DNA from 2 places in the Mesobacillus sp. S13 genome. Region 2 is predicted to be linked to the other one. Evidence: predicted binding sites of a transcription regulator. Region 2 holds the regulator's gene; the other holds the start of a gene.
What was found. The regulator CtsR, encoded in region 2, represses protease genes until heat stress. The targets are predictions, from matches to a motif close to ATGGTCAATAAAGGTCAAACA.
Positions count from the first base shown of each region.

Region 1: clpB (ATP-dependent chaperone ClpB) is a predicted target of CtsR. The motif match lies at 8,603-8,623, and genes of this name have one in related genera.

Region 1 covers NZ_CP084622.1:1,386,173-1,397,499, reverse strand. The annotation lists gene fabF (beta-ketoacyl-ACP synthase II) at 1-698, opposite strand, end outside; gene LGO15_RS06990 (beta-ketoacyl-ACP synthase III) at 759-1,691, opposite strand; gene LGO15_RS06985 (hypothetical protein) at 2,006-2,314, shown strand; gene LGO15_RS06980 (ComZ family protein) at 2,343-2,531, opposite strand; gene LGO15_RS06975 (BMP family ABC transporter substrate-binding protein) at 2,557-3,507, opposite strand; gene LGO15_RS06970 (NAD-dependent epimerase/dehydratase family protein) at 3,649-4,470, opposite strand; gene LGO15_RS06965 (alpha/beta fold hydrolase) at 4,539-5,276, opposite strand; gene LGO15_RS06960 (YjzD family protein) at 5,537-5,722, shown strand; gene clpB (ATP-dependent chaperone ClpB) at 5,991-8,591, opposite strand; gene LGO15_RS06950 (YjzC family protein) at 8,741-8,923, opposite strand; gene LGO15_RS06945 (undecaprenyl-diphosphate phosphatase) at 9,229-10,041, shown strand; gene argF (ornithine carbamoyltransferase) at 10,097-11,053, opposite strand; gene LGO15_RS06935 (carbamoyl-phosphate synthase (glutamine-hydrolyzing) large subunit) at 11,050-11,327, opposite strand, start outside.
Region 2 covers NZ_CP084622.1:99,183-110,509, forward strand. The annotation lists rRNA gene LGO15_RS00490 (23S ribosomal RNA) at 1-1,368, shown strand, start outside; rRNA gene rrf (5S ribosomal RNA) at 1,450-1,565, shown strand; tRNA gene LGO15_RS00500 (tRNA-Val) at 1,574-1,649, shown strand; tRNA gene LGO15_RS00505 (tRNA-Thr) at 1,676-1,748, shown strand; tRNA gene LGO15_RS00510 (tRNA-Lys) at 1,759-1,834, shown strand; tRNA gene LGO15_RS00515 (tRNA-Leu) at 1,853-1,937, shown strand; tRNA gene LGO15_RS00520 (tRNA-Gly) at 1,959-2,033, shown strand; tRNA gene LGO15_RS00525 (tRNA-Leu) at 2,044-2,132, shown strand; tRNA gene LGO15_RS00530 (tRNA-Arg) at 2,156-2,232, shown strand; tRNA gene LGO15_RS00535 (tRNA-Pro) at 2,250-2,326, shown strand; tRNA gene LGO15_RS00540 (tRNA-Ala) at 2,345-2,420, shown strand; rRNA gene LGO15_RS00545 (16S ribosomal RNA) at 2,604-4,153, shown strand; rRNA gene LGO15_RS00550 (23S ribosomal RNA) at 4,360-7,294, shown strand; rRNA gene rrf (5S ribosomal RNA) at 7,397-7,512, shown strand; gene LGO15_RS00560 (hypothetical protein) at 8,332-8,616, shown strand; gene LGO15_RS00565 (CtsR family transcriptional regulator) at 8,958-9,419, shown strand; gene LGO15_RS00570 (protein-arginine kinase activator protein McsA) at 9,447-9,995, shown strand; gene LGO15_RS00575 (protein-arginine kinase McsB) at 9,998-11,080, shown strand; gene clpC (ATP-dependent protease ATP-binding subunit ClpC) at 11,085-11,327, shown strand, end outside.

The DNA.
Region 1 (11,327 bases), 1.3 Mb from region 2:
TCACCCATAACAAATCCATCGCGATCCTTATCGAAAGGCCTGCTCGCTTTTTGCGGGTCCTGGTTGGTAGATAGTGCAGTATTTGCACAGAAACCTGCGAAAGACATTTTCGTGATTGGAGCCTCAGCACCTCCGGTTACCATTACATCGGCATCGCCGCGCTGGATGACCTTGAAGGCATCGCCGATTGAGTTGGTTCCAGTCGCACATGCTGTCACCGTACAAGAATTAAATCCTCTTGCCCCAAGAGTGATAGAAACCTGTCCTGTCGCCATATCAGGAATCATCATCGGCACGAAGAAAGGACTGACCCTGCGGTATCCTCTGTTCATGAACGTTTCGTGCTGCTGCTCGAATGTCTCCATCCCGCCGATTCCTGATCCGATCCATACACCGACTCGAGGAGCATTTTCGTCTGTGATCTCAAGGCCTGAATCTTTCACAGCCATCAATGAAGCCGCCACTGCATAATGAGTAAAACGGTCCATCTTCCTGGCATCTTTTCTGTCTATAAAGTTCTCAACATTGAATTCTTTTACTTCTGCCGCAACTTTTGCAGGGAAGTCATCTGCATTCAATCTAGTTATCGGACCGATTCCTGATACTCCTTCGATGATATTATTCCAGGTAGTTCCTGCGTCATTTCCAAGAGGCGTAACAGCCCCGATCCCTGTAACAACAACTCTGCGTTTCTCCATCATTATTGCATCTCCTTTATTCGTACTCTTAATTTATATAGAGTTCATATGAAAATCAGTTTATTTACCCCATCGCATGGCGATCGCGCCCCATGTCAATCCGCCGCCAAAGCCAACCATTACTACGACATCTCCATCTTTTATCTTTCCTGCTTCCAATTCCTCAAAAAGCGAGATTGGAATTGAAGCAGCAGATGTATTTCCGTATTTATGAACGGTCATTGACATTTTTTCTACCGGCAGCTCAAGCCGCTGGCGAGCTGCTTCCATAATCCTGATATTTGCCTGGTGGGGAATCAGGAAATCAACATCTTCTTTTGAGAGACCGGCTTTTTCAAGTACATTGATACTGCTTTCCCCCATTTGCCTAACTGCAAATTTAAAAACTTCCCGACCATTCATGACGATATAATCATCCTGATATAGGTGCTTGCCTCCGGAACCATCAGACCCTAGTTCAAAAGAGAGCACTCCTCTGTTCTCGGAAACAGGCCCCATGACAACCGCTCCGGCCCCATCACCAAACAACACTGCTGTGTTACGGTCATTCCAATCCGTAATTTTGGAAAGCTTTTCTACACCTACTATTAAAACATACTTATAAGTGCCCGCCTCAATAAATTGTTTGGCTGTAACCATTCCATACATAAACCCTGCGCATGCAGCACTCAAATCCATTGCGGCAGCTTTTTTTGCACCCAACTGGTCCTGGAGCATGCACGATACTGTTGGGAAAGGCTGATCAGGTGTAACAGTCGCCACTAAAATCAAGTCGAGTTCATCTGCTGAAATTCCCGCATTGCTGATGGCTTCGACAGCAGCACGATAGGCTAAATCCGATGTATCCATATCGTCGCCTGCAATTCTTCTTTCTTCAATCCCTGTTCTTGTCCGGATCCACTCATCCGAAGTATCCATCTTTTTTTCCAGATCAAGGTTTGTTACAACCTCCTCCGGCAAATACCGCCCAACCCCAGTTATCCCTGCATTCATGGGATCCATCTCCTTTTATTTTGGATTCTGTCTATTTAGCTAAAATTATTATCAATTATTATGACTTGGTACTAATTTTATCAGAAACTGCTCTTCCTCTGCAACTTAAAAATTAGATTTCCGCACATGCCCTAGTCCATGTGGCCAGATCAATCATAAACTGATAGGGAAGAACAATGCTTCCTGGTCAGCTTTTGACGACCTGAAGCGAACTAAAATTAGCCAGTTCTAACCAGTTGCTCAAATCACTCATAAAAATTTTTCACAATTAAAAGTATCTAAAAAAAGAGAAATAGAGAAAGGTGGGAATGAAGATGGAGGATGAAAGAACCCGGGACCTCTTTGGTTTTAAGCTCAGGAGGGATCATGATGAGAGTTCCGATCAACAGGAACAGGGATATGATCATTTCGACCATTTCATGTTCGGCCGGTCAAGAGAAATAGAAGAAGTTGAGGAAAGTGTCAACAATGACTTTCTGCTTAATAAGTATTTGGGGAAAATTGATTTAGATGAAGTGATGCATCATGTAGATACGTTGATCACTTCAGCCCGCGAGCTCAAACCGCTTATGGGAAAGGTGAGACCTTTGTTTGACCACTTCATTGAAAAAAATAAAAGCTGAGGGCAGGCCTCAGCTTTTACTGTGTATGCTATTCTTTTGCAGCATCCGCTTTTCCAAGCTCATATGCTTCGTTCATCACATTCGTGAAAAGCGTGAAAAACGGCTGCAGATTGTCCATTGTCAACTCAATGCCTGCCTCCTGAAGTTTTTGCTGTGCTTCCGGAAGGTATTTCATGGCAATTTGCATGAACTCCATTGTTTTGTCATTAGTTTGCATGTCTATTGTCTCCTTTGAACATTATTTACTGGTTAGGCAATTTACCGGTTTCTTTATAAGAATTAATATAAGTACCTATTCTCTCCCTGAATTTAGAGTCGACTTTAGGACTGAATTTACCAAGGGAGATTACACCGTCCTGAAAGTCGAATGACAGGTTTCCTGACTTAAGCTCCCCATTGTTGAACTTTTCGGCTGTCAGTTCATACAAGTCATCAACATGCTGGACAGTACTCGTTAATACCGTGGACTCCCCGAAATCCGATTGGTCGGAAATATAGCCGATCACGTATAAGCCTCGGTCCTTTACCCTTTCAATGACAGGTACATTATACCCATCTCCAGCGGGGTATATGACATCAGCTCCCTCAGCCAATACATCGTCCAGGACATCGAGTGCCTTTTCTTGGTCATCCCAGTGGCCAACAAGGCGAATGTCTACCTTCAGATCATTATTTTCAAACATCGCACCATCATAAAAGCCTTCCACTTCTGGCTGCCATTCATACGCTGCAATGATTCCTACCTTACCAGTTTCAGACATATGGCTGGCGACCATTCCGCCAAAAAACCCCATAGCATATGCCTTGAAGTTTAGGCTCGTTGTATTTTTTCCCCTGGCATCTCCGTTAAAACTAATGAAATGAATGTCAGGATATTTACTTGAAATCTTATTGAAATAGGCAGCGTATTCATTTCCATGCCCATATATAAGGTTAACTCCCTGCCGATCGAACTCCCCCACTGCATCCTCAACGGCTTCCTGAGAATTCATCCCTTCTTTGAAAAAGACATCAACCCCCAGGCTCGATTGGATTTGCAGAAGTCCCCTATACCCTTTCGTCCCCCACACCTGATCATTTATAGTTTCAGGCACCAAGAGGCCTACTTTCTCCACCTTGCCCGTGGAAAGAGGTTGTCCGCATCCCCCAAGCAAAAGAAGGCTTAACAATATTAGCCCGAAACGTTTCAGCATCCGATGCATCTCCTTTATGCGCCACTGTGCAAAACTCTTTCATTTTCAGTGCCCGCTACATTAAAATGGAACCGATTAAAAGAATCTTTTACCATTTTACTCTTTGGAGTATTACTTTGAAAAGTCATTTATTGAAATTCCCTAGTCCTTGCTGTCCTGTATCCGGTTAAATTGCTCCTTTTGCCTGCTTAACCCCTTGCTGATTTGCTCATTTTCTCCTACGGTGCTGACCTTGATGGAATTTTTGATTGCAGGTGCTGCAGCCTTATTTCTAAGCAATCCAGCACCACTGCCCAGCAGCTCTTCTGCACACTTAAACCATCGATCCTGTTCTCCGCTAGATAGTATATACTGTCCTTGAAGTCCTGACTCAGCCAGCTCCTTTATCATTTTTACAGCATCATCTATATACAGGCAATCATGCGTCCATTCCCTTGGCCCAATATCAGGAATCTTCTTATTTTCATATAAGGACCGAGACATTACTTGCTGGAAAAAGCATTCTTCCGGCTGCCAAGGACCATAAATGGTCGGCAAATAGAGTGCGAGAAGATTGGAATCACGGCTGTAAATCAAAGAGTTCACTCTTGCCTCCCTCAATTCTGCTTTTTCCTGAGCAAAATATGCCGGCAATATGACGACGGTCGGCAGCTTTTTCAACTTCCGATTTTCTAATTCACTAAGAAGTACTTCATAAATACCATACGTATTATGTCGCCCTTGCAAGGATTCAAACAAAGTCACAAACAAAATGCCTTCTGCTTGCTCTGCATCCCAATCTTCCAGACTAATTTCAAGGAAATTGGAATTCCTGCCGATTTCCAAGCGTTTTTCCTCAGTAAAAGAATCCTTTCTATTTCCTTCCGTATCGACTCCATTTATCTCAACACCTTCATCAAGCAAATACCGGCACAAGCTATAACCTATAAAATCATATATTCCGAGAATCGTTGCCCTTTCCATTTTATATGCCTCCCTGAAAATACTCTCTTGTATCCTATGAATCTAAAAGTGAAAATATTTGCAGGGAGTTATAGGACTTGCTCATATTTTGTAAAAAAATGTACGATTTGGCTTCCTACTTGGAGCTTTTTTTCTGGAAGTACATAGCTTACGGTTACCGGAAGGCCATCTTTCTCCCATTCAGCAGAAAGTTCATTAAGGATGCTTGACTGCTTGTAGGCTCTGTTTCCTGATAATACATGGATGATTTTGACCGGTGTTTCTTTCTTGAAGGCAGGACTGGAAGAGATTTCGTCCAGGCTCTCAAGTAGTTTGCTAATATCTGTTTCATAAGCCGCTTCAAGTTCAGCGACAAGCTTTTTATAAAAAAACTTATTCTCCTTTTCTTGCTCCAGATGCTTACTTAAAGAGAGGATTGGGTTGATTAAGATCAAGCTTCTGATTTTAAAATCACTATGTGCTAAAAGTTTCAAGGCTACAAGTGCGCCCATTCCTTCTGCAACGACATGGAAAGAGGTATTCAAAATTTCATTTCGGACGATATGGCTGCACAGTCTCATCGTTAAATCGACAGCCTTCTCACTTCCCCAATGCCTTCCATATAAATTTGAATAGAAGACGGTATACCCTTCTTTTTTCCATATGTTCAGTAATGAACGTTTACCTTCATTCTGTGTCCAGAAGCTGCTGCTGTCGTTCACAAAGTGCCTTTCGTCACCAATCGTCAGGATACCGAAACCATTTGGCCTTTCAGGATAATGGATAACATTCCATTCGGTATCCAGTTTAAAGTTCCGGCTCTCCATCTTACCATCCCCTTTCCCTAAAGATTATTCATATTACTGTATGTTATTTAACAGGAAATGAAAGGGGATTTGCCCAAATTTCTGGATTAATCCCTCCTCTTTACTACAATCTGCAACATATCTTCAAATATAATATTACCAGGTTTTAGAAAAAGAAAGTGTTCTGTGAAAACGCTTTTTAATTTATGTGAAATTCATTTATAATTTAGATGGCTTGTGGTAAGATGAGAAAAGATTTAATAATGTAAGAGGTGAAAATCGTGAAATATTTCTGGACATTACTCTGGACATTCCTCCTGGTTCTTATGCTAAATTACGTAGCCGGCGCGATGATCGGCGTTGGACTGGACTTAGCTCAAAGTGCGATCCTGGCAGTTGTGTCAACAATCATTCTCCTTGTGTTTCCTGCTGTTCTTCCAAATGGTGAAGAAAACCACCAACATTAATGTACATAAAAAAGTCATCCGCTTTGGATGACTTTTTTCATTGACTCAGTTAGGGCATCCTTTGTGGATTTTCTTGAAGGTTGTGAATTCATTAGCGGAGATATTCCGGTTAACTGCTTAAAATAAGACAAAATCCAACGATTTGGATGAAATAGACGGAAAAACGACCTTTATTTTTAAGAAAATAAAGATCGTTGCAAACTTAAGCGAAGTTTTTCCGTTTCTATTCCAAACACTATGAAATCAACTTCATTAAAATAGATATTCCTTACATAACACTTAATGAGATACCTCCCTCGTTGACGCCAATTTCCACCTGGCTCTTCTCTTTGATCCTGCCTGCAATGATTTCTCTGGCAAGCTTAGTTTCGACACTTCTCTGGATAAATCGCTTCAGTGGTCTTGCACCGTAAACCGGATCAAATCCATGTTCAGCTAAAAATTCCTTTGCTTCATCCGTGATTGTCAGCTGGATCTGCTGGTCAGCGAGCCTTCCTTGCAAAATCTTCACTAACTTACCGACAATCATTTTGATTTCCTTCAATGCTAAAGGCTTGAATAAAATGATTTCATCTACACGGTTCAGGAATTCCGGACGGAAATGGCTGCGCAATTGGGCCATCACAAGATCCCTCGTTCCAGAAGAGATTTCTTCATCCCCTTCCTGCCGATCAAGCAAATGATGCGAACCAATATTGGACGTCATGATGATCACGGTATTCTTAAAGTCGACCACTCTTCCCTGAGAATCGGTCACCCGTCCATCATCGAGCATTTGCAGAAGGATATTAAAAACTTCTGGATGTGCTTTCTCCACTTCATCGAGGAGTATGACGGAATACGGGTTCCTTCTGACCGCCTCTGTCAGCTGGCCACCTTCTTCATACCCTACATATCCCGGAGGTGCTCCAATGAGTCTTGAAACGGCATGTTTTTCCATATACTCAGACATATCGATTCGGATGATATGCTCTTCACTATCGAACAATGACTGAGCAAGCGTTTTGGCCAGTTCGGTTTTACCCACACCAGTCGGCCCGAGGAAGATAAACGAACCGATTGGTCTGTTCGGATCCTTGATGCCGGCTCTTGCCCTGAGAACCGCATCGGACACTAGCGATACCGCTTCATCTTGTCCGACAACACGTTCATGGAGGATACTCTCAAGTTTAAGAAGCTTTTCACGTTCGCCTTCTACGAGCTTCATTACAGGAATACCTGTCCACCGTGAAACGATTCCGGCAATTTCTTCTTCGGTGACCTCTTCCCGAAGCAATCTTTCTCCTTCATTCTCGCTGACTTCCAATTCCAGTGCCTTCAGATTTTTTTCAAGTGCCGGAATTCGGCCATGCCTAAGTTCTGCTGCCTTATTCAAATCATAGTCATTCTCTGCTTTTTCCAGCTCCCGACGAAGTTTCTCCAGCAGCTCCCGCTGTTCCTGAACCTTTTGGATGCCTTCTTTTTCCTTCTGCCATCTGGATTTCATTGCATTCGCTTTTTCCATCAAGTTGGCTAGTTCCTTACGAAGAACCTCTAATCGTTCCCGGCTGGCATCATCTTTTTCCTTTGTCAACGCAGCTTCTTCAATTTCCAGTTGCATCACCCTTCTGGTTACTTCATCGAGCTCTGCAGGCATCGAATCAATTTCCGTACGGATCATGGCACATGCTTCATCCACAAGGTCTATCGCCTTGTCCGGCAAAAATCGATCCGTGATATACCTGTCAGATAATGTGGCTGCTGCAACAAGCGCACGGTCATGGATATTTACTCCATGGTGGATTTCAAACCTTTCCTTCAATCCTCGTAAAATAGACACGGTATCCTCAACATCAGGCTCCTGCACCAGTACTTGCTGGAATCTCCGTTCAAGCGCAGGGTCCTTTTCAATATATTTGCGATGCTCATCAAGTGTCGTAGCCCCGATGCAATGCAGTTCTCCACGAGCAAGCATCGGTTTCAGCATATTGCCGGCATCCATTGCCCCTTCGGTTTTACCTGCGCCAACAATGGTATGGAGCTCATCGATGAACAAGAGGATTTTCCCTTCACTTTTTTTCACTTCATTTAATACTGCTTTCAGTCTTTCCTCAAATTCGCCACGGAACTTGGCGCCAGCTATCAGCGCACTCATGTCCAGTGCAAAAACTGTTTTATCCTTCAAGCCTTCCGGAACATCCCTGCGGACAATCCTTTGTGCCAGTCCTTCTACAATCGCTGTCTTACCGACACCTGGCTCCCCGATCAACACAGGATTGTTTTTTGTCTTCCTTGATAGGATGCGGATGACATTGCGAATTTCACTGTCCCTGCCAATCACCGGGTCGACCTTTCCTGCCCGGACTTCCTCCACAAGGTCACGGCCGTATTTTTTTAACACCTCATAAGTTGCTTCTGGGTTTTGTGAAGTCACTCTCTGGTTCCCCCTAACCTCATTGATTCTCGCTAATAATTTTTCTCTGCTGACATTTAGTTTCTTTAAAGCTGTACCAGCTTCTGAGCTCGGTATATCAAGTAAAGATAACAAAACATGTTCCACAGACAAATAGTCATCCTCAAACTGTTTCATTTCCTTTTCTGCCTGTGCCAAAACCTTCTGCAGAGTTGCAGTAATATATAATTTACCCTGTTCTGCCCCGCTGCCAGAAACTTGCGGTTTCTTTGACAGGATATGGTCCAATTCTTCTTTATAATGATTCAGGTTAAGTCCGATAGCAGTAAGCAGCGTTGCCGCCAGATTGGCGTCTTGCTCAAGCAGTGCAAGCAGCAGATGTGCATCATCTACTTCCTGGTGATTATGTTGAACAGCCAGGGTCTGGGCTGATACAAAGGCATTTTGCAAGCTTTCAGTCATTTTATTCAAATCCACGCCCAACCACTCCTTTGACCTTTTTTGACCTTTAATTATATTATAATAAAAATTCCCAATTAGTAAAGCCATCCGCATTGGATGGCTTTAGAAAATACAGAATAAATTTCACCCTTGATTAGCTCTCATCCTGTAGATTGAGTTACAGGCTATTTGAACTTAGGCATGTAAGTCCAGTGGCGGTTATGGTTGGAGTTTTCCGGAAAACGGTCCCCAGCTTTAAGCTTGATTTTCTGTGGATTGTTGACATTACTGCCTGTTTCGCCAATTTCAATGTAAATACCATTATTCGGTGCCTTTTGTCCGGCACGAAACTGATGACTTTGACCCATTTGCCTTCCTCCTTCATTAAAGTATTCCGGCAATTATATTATTTACTGATTCAAATAAAGTATTTATGCATATTTTATCCTTCCAAAAAAAAGGGTTATACGGTACATTAGTGTGTATGAGAAAAGAAAAGCGGAAGCGCCTTGTTCAGCCCCGACAAGCGGTGGAGGGCCTGACAGTGAAGTCGCTCTTTGACTTCATTGGCAGGACCGAAGCGACTCGAGGGGCTAGGCGCTGGAGCTGGACAACTCACAAAGCGGATATAATATATTTGTTATCTTATTTAAAACGGAGGATTCAAAACGACATGGAAAACTTTTATGACTTGCTTAAATACATATTTCTTGGTCTGTTCCAGGGAATAACTGAACCGATCCCTGTTTCATCAAGCGGACACCTTGAAATCGCAGAGCACTTTTTCGGGCTTGAAATTAGAGGAATGAGCTTTGCACTTTTAGTAAATACTGCTTCCTTATTCGCTGTTCTATTGATTTATCGTAAAGATATCATGCGATTAATTGTCAATGGACTTGCATATCTTAAGAACAAAGACCCAGAAGCGAAATCTGATTTTATGTTCATCGTTTATTTAATTGTTGGAACGATTCCTGCTGGTGTAATCGGGGTCCTGTTTGGGGATTTTATTGAGGATAACTTAGCTTCGATTAAGACTGTAGGTTTTACGCTGTTAGTTACAGGTTTGGCATTGTGGTTAATCCGTAACCTGAGGGGCCGGAAAAATGATGGAGACTTAAGCTTAAAGGATGCCATTATTGTCGGTTTAGCCCAAGCAGTAGCTCTTATCCCTGGAATTAGCCGTTCTGGAGCAACGATTGTCGCGGCGATGGCACTTGGTATGAAACAGGAAACCGCATTGCGTTATTCCTTCCTTTTATATATACCAGTCAGCGTCGGAGGCATGATCCTTGGATTTTCAGACATTTTAACAGATCCATACCTTGATGAACTGGCAGTACCATATGTTTTCGCATTCATCGCTTCTCTGATTGCCTCTTACTTCTCTTTAAAATGGTTCATGAATATCATGGCTCGTGGAAACTTGAAGTACTTTGCGATTTACTGCTTCATTGTAGGGCCACTTGTCCTCATCTTTTCTTAATACAAAACCGGCTACCTGGATTTTGGTAGCCGGTTTTCGTTTTCTCACTTTGATTTTAATCCTTCAATATCTCCACAAGTAATGCCTTCTGGGCATGGAGGCGGTTTCCTGCTTGTTCGAATACGACGGAGTGCGCACCGTCAATCACTTCTGCCGTTACTTCTTCACCGCGGTGTGCGGGGAGACAGTGCATGAACAAATAGTCTTCATTAGCTAATTCAAGTAATTTTCCATTTACCTGGAACTGTGAAAAGTCTTTGAGTCTCTGCTCATTTTCGTTTTCCTGTCCCATGCTGGTCCACACATCCGTATAGATGATATCTGCCGCATCAACGGCTTCTTCTGGTGAATCTGTAATGACCAAATTTGCACCACTCTGCCTAGCAAATTCTTTACATTGAGCTGTTACCTCCTCATTCGGGAAGTATCCCTGTGGGGAAGCAATACTTACATCCATTCCGACTTTTGTGCAGGCAATCATTAGGGAATGAGCGACATTGTTTCCATCACCGATGTAAGCAAGCTTGAGGCCTTTCAGCTTCCCCTTTTTTTCATAGACTGTCAAAAGGTCTGCAAGTGCCTGGCATGGATGGTACAAATCCGTCAATCCGTTGATGACTGGAATTTCAGCATTGGCGGCAAGGTCTTCAACTGACTTGTGCGAGAATGTTCTGATCATGATTCCGTCAAGATATTGCGAAAGGACCTGGGCTGTATCCGAAACAGTCTCGCCGCGGCCGAGCTGAAGGTCGCTGCCATTTAAGTAAAGGGCACTTCCGCCCAGCTGAATCATTCCTACCTCAAATGATACTCTCGTACGCGTTGAGGATTTATCAAAAATCATTCCGAGTATTTTGCCTTTGAGTGGCTGGTCAAATTGTTTATTTAATGTCTTTTCTTTTAAAGTTATTGCCTTATCTAATAAAGTAAGGATTTCCTGTGGTTCCAAATCAGCCAGGGTTAATAGGTCCTTTCCTTTTAGATCAATTTGAAGCTGCTGTAATGCTGTCATTCTGCCACCACTTCCTCTCTAGTTTCTGCCAGCCATTTGTCCAGGGAGCTTACATCCCAACTCTTTGCTGTCGCACTTTTTAAGAGTGCAGATAAAGTCTCCTTTTGGGTCAATACAATTTTCCGGTTCTTGACAGCCCACTCTCTCAAAGAGAGATCTTTTTCTGATTCACCCGGACAATACAAGGCTGCCACCTTATGAGGATCCTTTACTTCATCAATATGAATGAAATGATAGTCACCAGCCTGCTTCCCTGCTTCCAAGAGCTCTTTTT
Region 2 (11,327 bases):
GAGCTGTGACAGCGAGGGAAATATAGTACCGAAGTTCCTGATTCCACACTGCCAAGAAAAGCCTCTAGCGAGATAAAAGGTGCCCGTACCGCAAACCGACACAGGTAGGCGAGGAGAGAATCCTAAGGTGAGCGAGAGAACTCTCGTTAAGGAACTCGGCAAAATGACCCCGTAACTTCGGGAGAAGGGGTGCTCATTTGGGTGAATAGCCCGGATGAGCCGCAGTGAATAGGCCCAGGCGACTGTTTAGCAAAAACACAGGTCTCTGCGAAGCCGCAAGGCGAAGTATAGGGGCTGACGCCTGCCCGGTGCTGGAAGGTTAAGAGGAGGGGTTAGCTCACGCGAAGCTCTGAATCGAAGCCCCAGTAAACGGCGGCCGTAACTATAACGGTCCTAAGGTAGCGAAATTCCTTGTCGGGTAAGTTCCGACCCGCACGAAAGGCGTAACGATCTGGGCACTGTCTCAACGAGAGACTCGGTGAAATTATAGTACCTGTGAAGATGCAGGTTACCCGCGACAGGACGGAAAGACCCCGTGGAGCTTTACTGTAGCCTGATATTGAATTTTGGTACAGCTTGTACAGGATAGGTAGGAGCCTGAGAAACCGGAGCGCCAGCTTCGGTGGAGGCGTCGGTGGGATACTACCCTGGCTGTATTGAAATTCTAACCCACGCCCCTGATCGGGGCGGGAGACAGTGTCAGGTGGGCAGTTTGACTGGGGCGGTCGCCTCCTAAAGAGTAACGGAGGCGCCCAAAGGTTCCCTCAGAATGGTTGGAAATCATTCGCAGAGTGTAAAGGCACAAGGGAGCTTGACTGCGAGACCTACAAGTCGAGCAGGGACGAAAGTCGGGCTTAGTGATCCGGTGGTTCCGCATGGAAGGGCCATCGCTCAACGGATAAAAGCTACCCCGGGGATAACAGGCTTATCTCCCCCAAGAGTCCACATCGACGGGGAGGTTTGGCACCTCGATGTCGGCTCATCGCATCCTGGGGCTGTAGTCGGTCCCAAGGGTTGGGCTGTTCGCCCATTAAAGCGGTACGCGAGCTGGGTTCAGAACGTCGTGAGACAGTTCGGTCCCTATCCGTCGTGGGCGCAGGAAATTTGAGAGGAGCTGTCCTTAGTACGAGAGGACCGGGATGGACGCACCGCTGGTGTACCAGTTGTCTTGCCAAAGGCATCGCTGGGTAGCTATGTGCGGACGGGATAAGTGCTGAAAGCATCTAAGCATGAAGCCCCCCTCAAGATGAGATTTCCCATAGCGCAAGCTAGTAAGAACCCTGAAAGATGATCAGGTTGATAGGTCAGAGGTGGAAGCGCGGTGACGTGTGGAGCTGACTGATACTAATCGTTCGAGGACTTAACCAAATTGATCATTCATTCTTCTTGAATTCTTCTTACAACATTATCTAGTTTTGAAGGAATAAATACTTTCTTTCAATTAAATAGTCTGGTGGCGATGGCGAGAAGGTCACACCCGTTCCCATACCGAACACGGAAGTTAAGCTTCTCAGCGCCGATGGTAGTTGGGGGTTTCCCCCTGTGAGAGTAGGACGCCGCCGGGCATATATATGGAGGATTAGCTCAGCTGGGAGAGCATCTGCCTTACAAGCAGAGGGTCGGCGGTTCGATCCCGTCATCCTCCACCATATATTTTCTGCTTTAAATCAAATATGCCGGTGTAGCTCAATTGGTAGAGCAACTGACTTGTAATCAGTAGGTTGGGGGTTCAAGTCCTCTTGCCGGCACCTTTTGTACGAGCCATTAGCTCAGTCGGTAGAGCATCTGACTTTTAATCAGAGGGTCGAAGGTTCGAGTCCTTCATGGCTCACCATTTTTATTGAAATAGCATGCGGGTGTGGCGGAATTGGCAGACGCACCAGACTTAGGATCTGGCGCCGCAAGGCGTGGGGGTTCGACTCCCTTCACCCGCACCATTTCTTTTAAAAAAATATAATGCGGAAGTAGTTCAGTGGTAGAATACAACCTTGCCAAGGTTGGGGTCGCGGGTTCGAATCCCGTCTTCCGCTCCATAGTTCCTTAGCCGGGGTGGCGGAACTGGCAGACGCACAGGACTTAAAATCCTGCGGTAGGTGACTACCGTACCGGTTCGATTCCGGTCCTCGGCACCAAGCAAGCTTAAAATTTTATATATGCGCCCGTAGCTCAATTGGATAGAGCGTCTGACTACGGATCAGAAGGTTATGGGTTCGACTCCTTTCGGGCGCGCCATTATTTTTCTCATTTAACGGGGAGTAGCTCAGCTTGGTAGAGCACTTGGTTTGGGACCAAGGGGTCGCAGGTTCGAATCCTGTCTTCCCGACCATTTTCATTTACAAAACACGGGGCCTTAGCTCAGCTGGGAGAGCGCCTGCCTTGCACGCAGGAGGTCAGCGGTTCGATCCCGCTAGGCTCCACCAAAAAAAACATTTGACCATATAAAACATACATGTTAGTATATTAAAGCTGACGTGATGAGTTGGTCGGTGAATTGTTCTTTGAAAACTAAACAAACAAGCGTCAACAAACAATAAATTATCATGGCTTCTATTATAGAAGAACATGAGCCAACGTTTTAACTTTATGAGCTAACTCATAACTCTTTCTTGGAGAGTTTGATCCTGGCTCAGGACGAACGCTGGCGGCGTGCCTAATACATGCAAGTCGAGCGGATCTTCATTAGCTTGCTTTTGAAGATCAGCGGCGGACGGGTGAGTAACACGTGGGCAACCTGCCTGTAAGACTGGGATAACTTCGGGAAACCGGAGCTAATACCGGATAATCCTTTCCCTCACATGAGGGAAAGCTGAAAGACGGTTTCGGCTGTCACTTACAGATGGGCCCGCGGCGCATTAGCTAGTTGGTGAGGTAACGGCTCACCAAGGCAACGATGCGTAGCCGACCTGAGAGGGTGATCGGCCACACTGGGACTGAGACACGGCCCAGACTCCTACGGGAGGCAGCAGTAGGGAATCTTCCGCAATGGACGAAAGTCTGACGGAGCAACGCCGCGTGAGCGATGAAGGCCTTCGGGTCGTAAAGCTCTGTTGTCAGGGAAGAACAAGTACCGGAGTAACTGCCGGTACCTTGACGGTACCTGACCAGAAAGCCACGGCTAACTACGTGCCAGCAGCCGCGGTAATACGTAGGTGGCAAGCGTTGTCCGGAATTATTGGGCGTAAAGCGCGCGCAGGCGGTTCCTTAAGTCTGATGTGAAAGCCCCCGGCTCAACCGGGGAGGGTCATTGGAAACTGGGGAACTTGAGTGCAGAAGAGGAGAGCGGAATTCCACGTGTAGCGGTGAAATGCGTAGAGATGTGGAGGAACACCAGTGGCGAAGGCGGCTCTCTGGTCTGTAACTGACGCTGAGGCGCGAAAGCGTGGGGAGCGAACAGGATTAGATACCCTGGTAGTCCACGCCGTAAACGATGAGTGCTAAGTGTTAGAGGGTTTCCGCCCTTTAGTGCTGCAGCAAACGCATTAAGCACTCCGCCTGGGGAGTACGGCCGCAAGGCTGAAACTCAAAGGAATTGACGGGGGCCCGCACAAGCGGTGGAGCATGTGGTTTAATTCGAAGCAACGCGAAGAACCTTACCAGGTCTTGACATCCTCTGACAACCCTAGAGATAGGGCGTTCCCCTTCGGGGGACAGAGTGACAGGTGGTGCATGGTTGTCGTCAGCTCGTGTCGTGAGATGTTGGGTTAAGTCCCGCAACGAGCGCAACCCTTGATCTTAGTTGCCAGCATTCAGTTGGGCACTCTAAGGTGACTGCCGGTGACAAACCGGAGGAAGGTGGGGATGACGTCAAATCATCATGCCCCTTATGACCTGGGCTACACACGTGCTACAATGGATGGAACAAAGGGCTGCAAAACCGCGAGGTCGAGCCAATCCCATAAATCCATTCTCAGTTCGGATTGCAGGCTGCAACTCGCCTGCATGAAGCCGGAATCGCTAGTAATCGCGGATCAGCATGCCGCGGTGAATACGTTCCCGGGCCTTGTACACACCGCCCGTCACACCACGAGAGTTTGTAACACCCGAAGTCGGTGGGGTAACCTTTTGGAGCCAGCCGCCTAAGGTGGGACAGATGATTGGGGTGAAGTCGTAACAAGGTAGCCGTATCGGAAGGTGCGGCTGGATCACCTCCTTTCTAAGGATATTGCCGTAATGGCAATCGGAATGCGAACCTTCTGGTTCGTACTGTTGACTGCTTGTTTGTTTAGTTTTGAGGGAGCAATTCTCTCAAAGCTTTTTTGTTCCTTGAAAACTAGATAATCGTAAGTAAGAAGAACCAAGAAAAACCGAGTGATCGCCATTTTAGTTTTCTCTCTATTCAATTAGAGAAATGACCTTTTAGGTTAAGTTAGAAAGGGCGCACGGTGGATGCCTTGGCACTAGGAGCCGATGAAGGACGGGACTAACACCGATATGCTTCGGGGAGCTGTAAGTAAGCTTTGATCCGGAGATTTCCGAATGGGGAAACCCACTGTTCGTAATGGAACAGTATCTTTACCTGAATACATAGGGTATTGAAGGCAGACCCGGGGAACTGAAACATCTAAGTACCCGGAGGAAGAGAAAGCAAACGCGATTCCCTGAGTAGCGGCGAGCGAAACGGGACATAGCCCAAACCAAGAGGCTTGCCTCTTGGGGTTGTAGGACACTCTACATGGAGTTACAAAGGAACGGGGTAGATGAAGTGGTCTGGAAAGGCCCGTCAGAGAAGGTAAAAACCCTGTAGTTGAAACTTCGTTCCCTCCTGAGTGGATCCTGAGTACGGCGGGACACGAGAAATCCCGTCGGAAGCTGGGAGGACCATCTCCCAAGGCTAAATACTCCCTAGTGACCGATAGTGAACCAGTACCGTGAGGGAAAGGTGAAAAGCACCCCGGAAGGGGAGTGAAAGAGATCCTGAAACCGTGTGCCTACAAGTAGTCAGAGCCCGTTCATGGGTGATGGCGTGCCTTTTGTAGAATGAACCGGCGAGTTACGATTACATGCAAGGTTAAGTTGAGAAGACGGAGCCGCAGCGAAAGCGAGTCTGAATAGGGCGAATGAGTATGTGGTCGTAGACCCGAAACCAGGTGATCTACCCATGTCCAGGGTGAAGGTTGGGTAACACCAACTGGAGGCCCGAACCCACGCACGTTGAAAAGTGCGGGGATGAGGTGTGGGTAGCGGAGAAATTCCAATCGAACTTGGAGATAGCTGGTTCTCTCCGAAATAGCTTTAGGGCTAGCCTCACGTTGTAAGAGTCTTGGAGGTAGAGCACTGTTTGGACTAGGGGCCCTCATCGGGTTACCGAATTCAGACAAACTCCGAATGCCAAAGACTTATCCGTGGGAGTCAGACTGCGAGTGATAAGATCCGTAGTCAAAAGGGAAACAGCCCAGACCACCAGCTAAGGTCCCAAAGTATACGTTAAGTGGAAAAGGATGTGGAGTTGCTTAGACAACCAGGATGTTGGCTTAGAAGCAGCCACCATTTAAAGAGTGCGTAATAGCTCACTGGTCGAGTGACTCTGCGCCGAAAATGTACCGGGGCTAAACGTATCACCGAAGCTGTGGATTGACATCTTAGATGTCAGTGGTAGGAGAGCGTTCTAAGGGCGTTGAAGTCAGACCGTAAGGACTGGTGGAGCGCTTAGAAGTGAGAATGCCGGTATGAGTAGCGAAAGATGGGTGAGAATCCCATCCACCGAATGCCTAAGGTTTCCTGAGGAAGGCTCGTCCTCTCAGGGTTAGTCGGGACCTAAGCCGAGGCCGAAAGGCGTAGGCGATGGACAACAGGTTGATATTCCTGTACCACCTCTTTATCGTTTGAGCGACGGGGGGACGCAGGAGGATAGGGTAAGCGCGCTGTTGGATATGCGCGTCTAAGCAGTTAGGCTGCAAGTGAGGCAAATCCCGCTTGCGTGAAGGCTGAGCTGTGACAGCGAGGGAAATATAGTACCGAAGTTCCTGATTCCACACTGCCAAGAAAAGCCTCTAGCGAGATAAAAGGTGCCCGTACCGCAAACCGACACAGGTAGGCGAGGAGAGAATCCTAAGGTGAGCGAGAGAACTCTCGTTAAGGAACTCGGCAAAATGACCCCGTAACTTCGGGAGAAGGGGTGCTCATTTGGGTGAATAGCCCGGATGAGCCGCAGTGAATAGGCCCAGGCGACTGTTTAGCAAAAACACAGGTCTCTGCGAAGCCGCAAGGCGAAGTATAGGGGCTGACGCCTGCCCGGTGCTGGAAGGTTAAGAGGAGGGGTTAGCTCACGCGAAGCTCTGAATCGAAGCCCCAGTAAACGGCGGCCGTAACTATAACGGTCCTAAGGTAGCGAAATTCCTTGTCGGGTAAGTTCCGACCCGCACGAAAGGCGTAACGATCTGGGCACTGTCTCAACGAGAGACTCGGTGAAATTATAGTACCTGTGAAGATGCAGGTTACCCGCGACAGGACGGAAAGACCCCGTGGAGCTTTACTGTAGCCTGATATTGAATTTTGGTACAGCTTGTACAGGATAGGTAGGAGCCTGAGAAACCGGAGCGCCAGCTTCGGTGGAGGCGTCGGTGGGATACTACCCTGGCTGTATTGAAATTCTAACCCACGCCCCTGATCGGGGCGGGAGACAGTGTCAGGTGGGCAGTTTGACTGGGGCGGTCGCCTCCTAAAGAGTAACGGAGGCGCCCAAAGGTTCCCTCAGAATGGTTGGAAATCATTCGCAGAGTGTAAAGGCACAAGGGAGCTTGACTGCGAGACCTACAAGTCGAGCAGGGACGAAAGTCGGGCTTAGTGATCCGGTGGTTCCGCATGGAAGGGCCATCGCTCAACGGATAAAAGCTACCCCGGGGATAACAGGCTTATCTCCCCCAAGAGTCCACATCGACGGGGAGGTTTGGCACCTCGATGTCGGCTCATCGCATCCTGGGGCTGTAGTCGGTCCCAAGGGTTGGGCTGTTCGCCCATTAAAGCGGTACGCGAGCTGGGTTCAGAACGTCGTGAGACAGTTCGGTCCCTATCCGTCGTGGGCGCAGGAAATTTGAGAGGAGCTGTCCTTAGTACGAGAGGACCGGGATGGACGCACCGCTGGTGTACCAGTTGTCTTGCCAAAGGCATCGCTGGGTAGCTATGTGCGGACGGGATAAGTGCTGAAAGCATCTAAGCATGAAGCCCCCCTCAAGATGAGATTTCCCATAGCGCAAGCTAGTAAGAACCCTGAAAGATGATCAGGTTGATAGGTCAGAGGTGGAAGCGCGGTGACGTGTGGAGCTGACTGATACTAATCGTTCGAGGACTTAACCAATTGATCATTCGTTCTTCTTGAAATTCTTCTTACACATTATCTAGTTTTGAGGGAATAAAGTTTTTTGCGGTAGCAAAATAACTAAAACCTCAAACCAAATAGTCTGGTGGCGATGGCGAGAAGGTCACACCCGTTCCCATACCGAACACGGAAGTTAAGCTTCTCAGCGCCGATGGTAGTTGGGGGTTTCCCCCTGTGAGAGTAGGACGCCGCCGGGCACGCGAAAGAACAGCTGTAATGGCTGTTCTTTTTTTGTGTTCTGATTTATAAAAGGTGCTGAATATAGCACCAACTGATTGTATGCCAATGGCTTCAGACAGGTTTGGAGGCAAAGCAGACAAATCTGTCTGAAGTAGAGTCATCTTAAGCCAGGTTTGAAGGTAAAATAGGAAAAGCTGTCAAAAGAAGAACCAACTTCAGACAGGTTTGGAGGTAAAACACAAAAAGGTGTCAGAAGAAGAGTCAACTTCAGACAGGTTTGGAGGAAAAACAGGAAAAGCTGTCAAAAGAAGAGCTAACTTAAGACAGGTTAGAAGGAAAAACACGAAAAGTTGTCAAAAGAAGAGCTAATTTTAGACAGGTTAGAAGGAAAAACACGAAAAGCTGTCAAAAGAAGAGCTAACTTAAGACAGGTTAGAAGGTAAAACACAAAAAGCTGTCAAAAGAAGAGCTAACTTCAGACAGGTTTAGGGATAAACAACAAAAAGTTAGCCGAAGCAGAAACACCTTCAGACAAGTCCAGAGGAAAACAATAAAAACTTATCCGAACCTAATACTACTCCGGAATAAGTTTGGAGCACGAACATAAAAAGCTATCCGAAATTAGATCCACTTCCTGTCCAAAAAGGCAAAATGGGCTTAAAGTTGGCAAATACCCGAGCGTTATTTATACATAGTGAAAATACAATTAATCCCGCTTCTTTATAGTCCTGGAAGGATAAATGAATCTTTTGTTGAATTTATAAATTCATAAGCAACCGTCACCCAATAATAAAACATCCTCGGTCAAATATCTAACAAACCTATAGGAGGAATCAATGACAAAACAATTGAATTATTGGTCATTCGTTTTATCGACAATCTGGGTATTACTATTTTTCGTAATTTCCTCTACAGGCCCAAATGTTTACACCATCTTTGGATTACATCCACACGTCCTGCTTTTAGTTGCTTCTCTACTGACTTTACTTATTGGGCTCATCGGACTTTCCGGTATGAAAGATTGGAAGAGCGCGGCAAGAAGTTTTTCAACAATCTTCCTGACTCTGGGGCTATCAGCATTTTTAGCTTTCATTATCTTCTTTGGTAAGTTAGCAAGTTAGTGGATACAGGCACAGGTGAGATTCCCAGACAATAAGATATATCAACCATTTTCATATCAATTTACCCATTATACATTTAGCCCTTCCAAAAACAGTTTCAATCTGTACTCTGCCAGCTGCATTTCTAACCTGTTCCTGATTACAAATTTTTCGTAGATGTACCCTTATATAAGTTTCCACTTGCCTCAAAATGGGTATAATAACCAACAATCCCCTTAATAACATCTTTTGGCATACATAATTTTTGGAGAAGTGAGTTCAGGATGCATTCATTGCGTCGAGAAAAAATTTTTTGTATAATTAATGTCAAATATAGTCAAAGTCAGATTGGGGGAGGTTTAGTGAGGAATATATCGGACATCATAGAACATTACCTCAAGCAGGTTTTAGAAATGAGCGATAAGGACATCGTTGAGATCAAGCGAAGTGAAATCGCCGATAAATTTCAGTGCGTGCCGTCCCAGATCAATTATGTCATCAATACAAGGTTCACGATTGAACGGGGTTATCTTGTTGAGAGCAAACGGGGTGGCGGCGGCTACATCCGGATTATCAAGGTCCAGGCATATGATCATGCACATTTGATTGATGATTTACTGTCTTTGATTCAAACACGAATTTCGCAAAGCAGCGCTGAGCATGTGATCTTCCGTCTTGTTGAGGAGGATGTAGTCACTGACCGTGAGGCAAAGATCATGCTGAGTGTGCTTGACAGGTCCGTCCTGTATATAGAGCTTCCGCAGCGTGATGAGCTGCGTGCGAGGATGCTGAAGGCAATGCTTATGGCATTGAAGTATAAATAATATCAAAGCAGATAAAGAGGTGAGGGCATGATCTGCCAAGAGTGTAATCAAAGGCCGGCAACGCTGCACTTCACGAATTATTCAAATGGAGAAAAATCAGAATTGCACTTGTGTGAGATATGCGCACAGGAAAAAGGCGATTTGTTTATGATGAACAACGGCCCTGCTTTTTCAATCAATAGCTTGCTTGCTGGTTTGCTGAATATGGAACCTGCATTTACGGAGAAGAAAAAGGAAGCTTTTGAAGCGGAGCAGGTTGCACAGTGCCCGCAATGCTCAATGACGTTTCCGCAGTTTGTAAAGGTAGGCAGGTTTGGCTGTGCGACTTGTTATGATGCTTTTCGCGAACAGCTGATCCCGATTGTCAGGAGACTCCATAGCGGGAATTCCGTCCATAATGGAAAAATCCCTAAAAGAATCGGTGGCGACCTTCATTTAAGAAAGACAGTTGATCAGCTTAAGCAAACCTTGAAAAACCTCATTACAGCGGAGGAGTTTGAGAAAGCTGCTGAGACAAGGGACCAAATCAGGGAACTTGAAAGGAAATTATCAAAAGGCCAAGAGGGAGGGGAGTAGCCTTGTCATTGGAGAAGTTCATCAATCAGGCTGTCAGCTCCTGGATGAGTGATGATGGACCTGATTCGGATATCGTCCTTAGCTCCCGCATTCGCTTTGCAAGGAACCTTGATGAATATAATTTTCCAACGCTATTCACTGATGGAGAGGCAGAGGCGGTGATTGGTACGATCATGGAACGTGCCAGCAATTCATCAGCAGCTGCATTTGGTCAGTTGGAAACGATCAAGATGGATGATATTCCGCCTTTGCAGAAGAGGGTGTTGGTCGAGAAGCATTTAATCAGTCCAAATCTTGCAGAAAACTCCGTTCATGGTGCCGTCCTATTATCAGATAATGAAGAAGTCAGCATCATGATCAATGAGGAAGACCATATCAGGATTCAATGTTTATTCCCAGGATTCCAGTTAAGTGAAGCTTTACAGGCTGCTAATGAGATCGATGATTGGCTCGAGGAGTATGTCAATTATGCATTCGATGAGGAATTTGGATACTTGTCCAGCTGTCCTACGAATGTGGGCACCGGCCTTAGGGCATCGGTAATGATGCACCTGCCTGGCCTTGTTTTAACTCAGCAAATGAACCGGATTGTTCCGGCGATTAACCAGCTTGGTTTGGTGGTAAGAGGTATTTACGGAGAGGGCAGTGAAGCGCTCGGCAATATTTTTCAAATATCGAACCAAATAACGCTCGGGAAATCGGAAGAGGACATCGTTGACGATTTAAAAAGTGTTGTAAGCCAGATTATATCTCAGGAAAGGTCAGCGCGGGAAGCATTAGCGAAGACTTCGAACATACAATTAGAAGACAGAGTGTTTCGATCATATGGAACACTTTCTAACAGCAGAATCATCGAAACGAAGGAAGCCGCCCGTTGCCTGTCTGATTTAAGGCTTGGTATAGATATGGGTTTCATAAAAGATATATCAAAATCGATTTTGAATGAATTGATGATATTAACTCAGCCTGGGTTTTTACAGCAATATGCAGGAGGGCCGTTAAGACCAAATGAGCGGGATATCCGCAGGGCTGCTTTAATAAGAGAACGTTTGAAAATGGAAACAAAAGATGAGTCAGGAGGATGATCTTATGATGTTTGGACGATTTACCGAGAGAGCACAAAAAGTATTGGCACTCGCACAGGAAGAGGCAATCCGCCTTGGACATAACAATATCGGCACAGAACACATCTTACTTGGCCTGGTGCGTGAAGGTGAGGGCATTGCGGCAAAGGCACTTTACGGACTTGGTCTAGGAGCGGAGAAAATCCAGAAGGAAGTTGAGAATCTGATTGGCCGCGGACAGGAAACTTCCCAGACGATTCACTATACA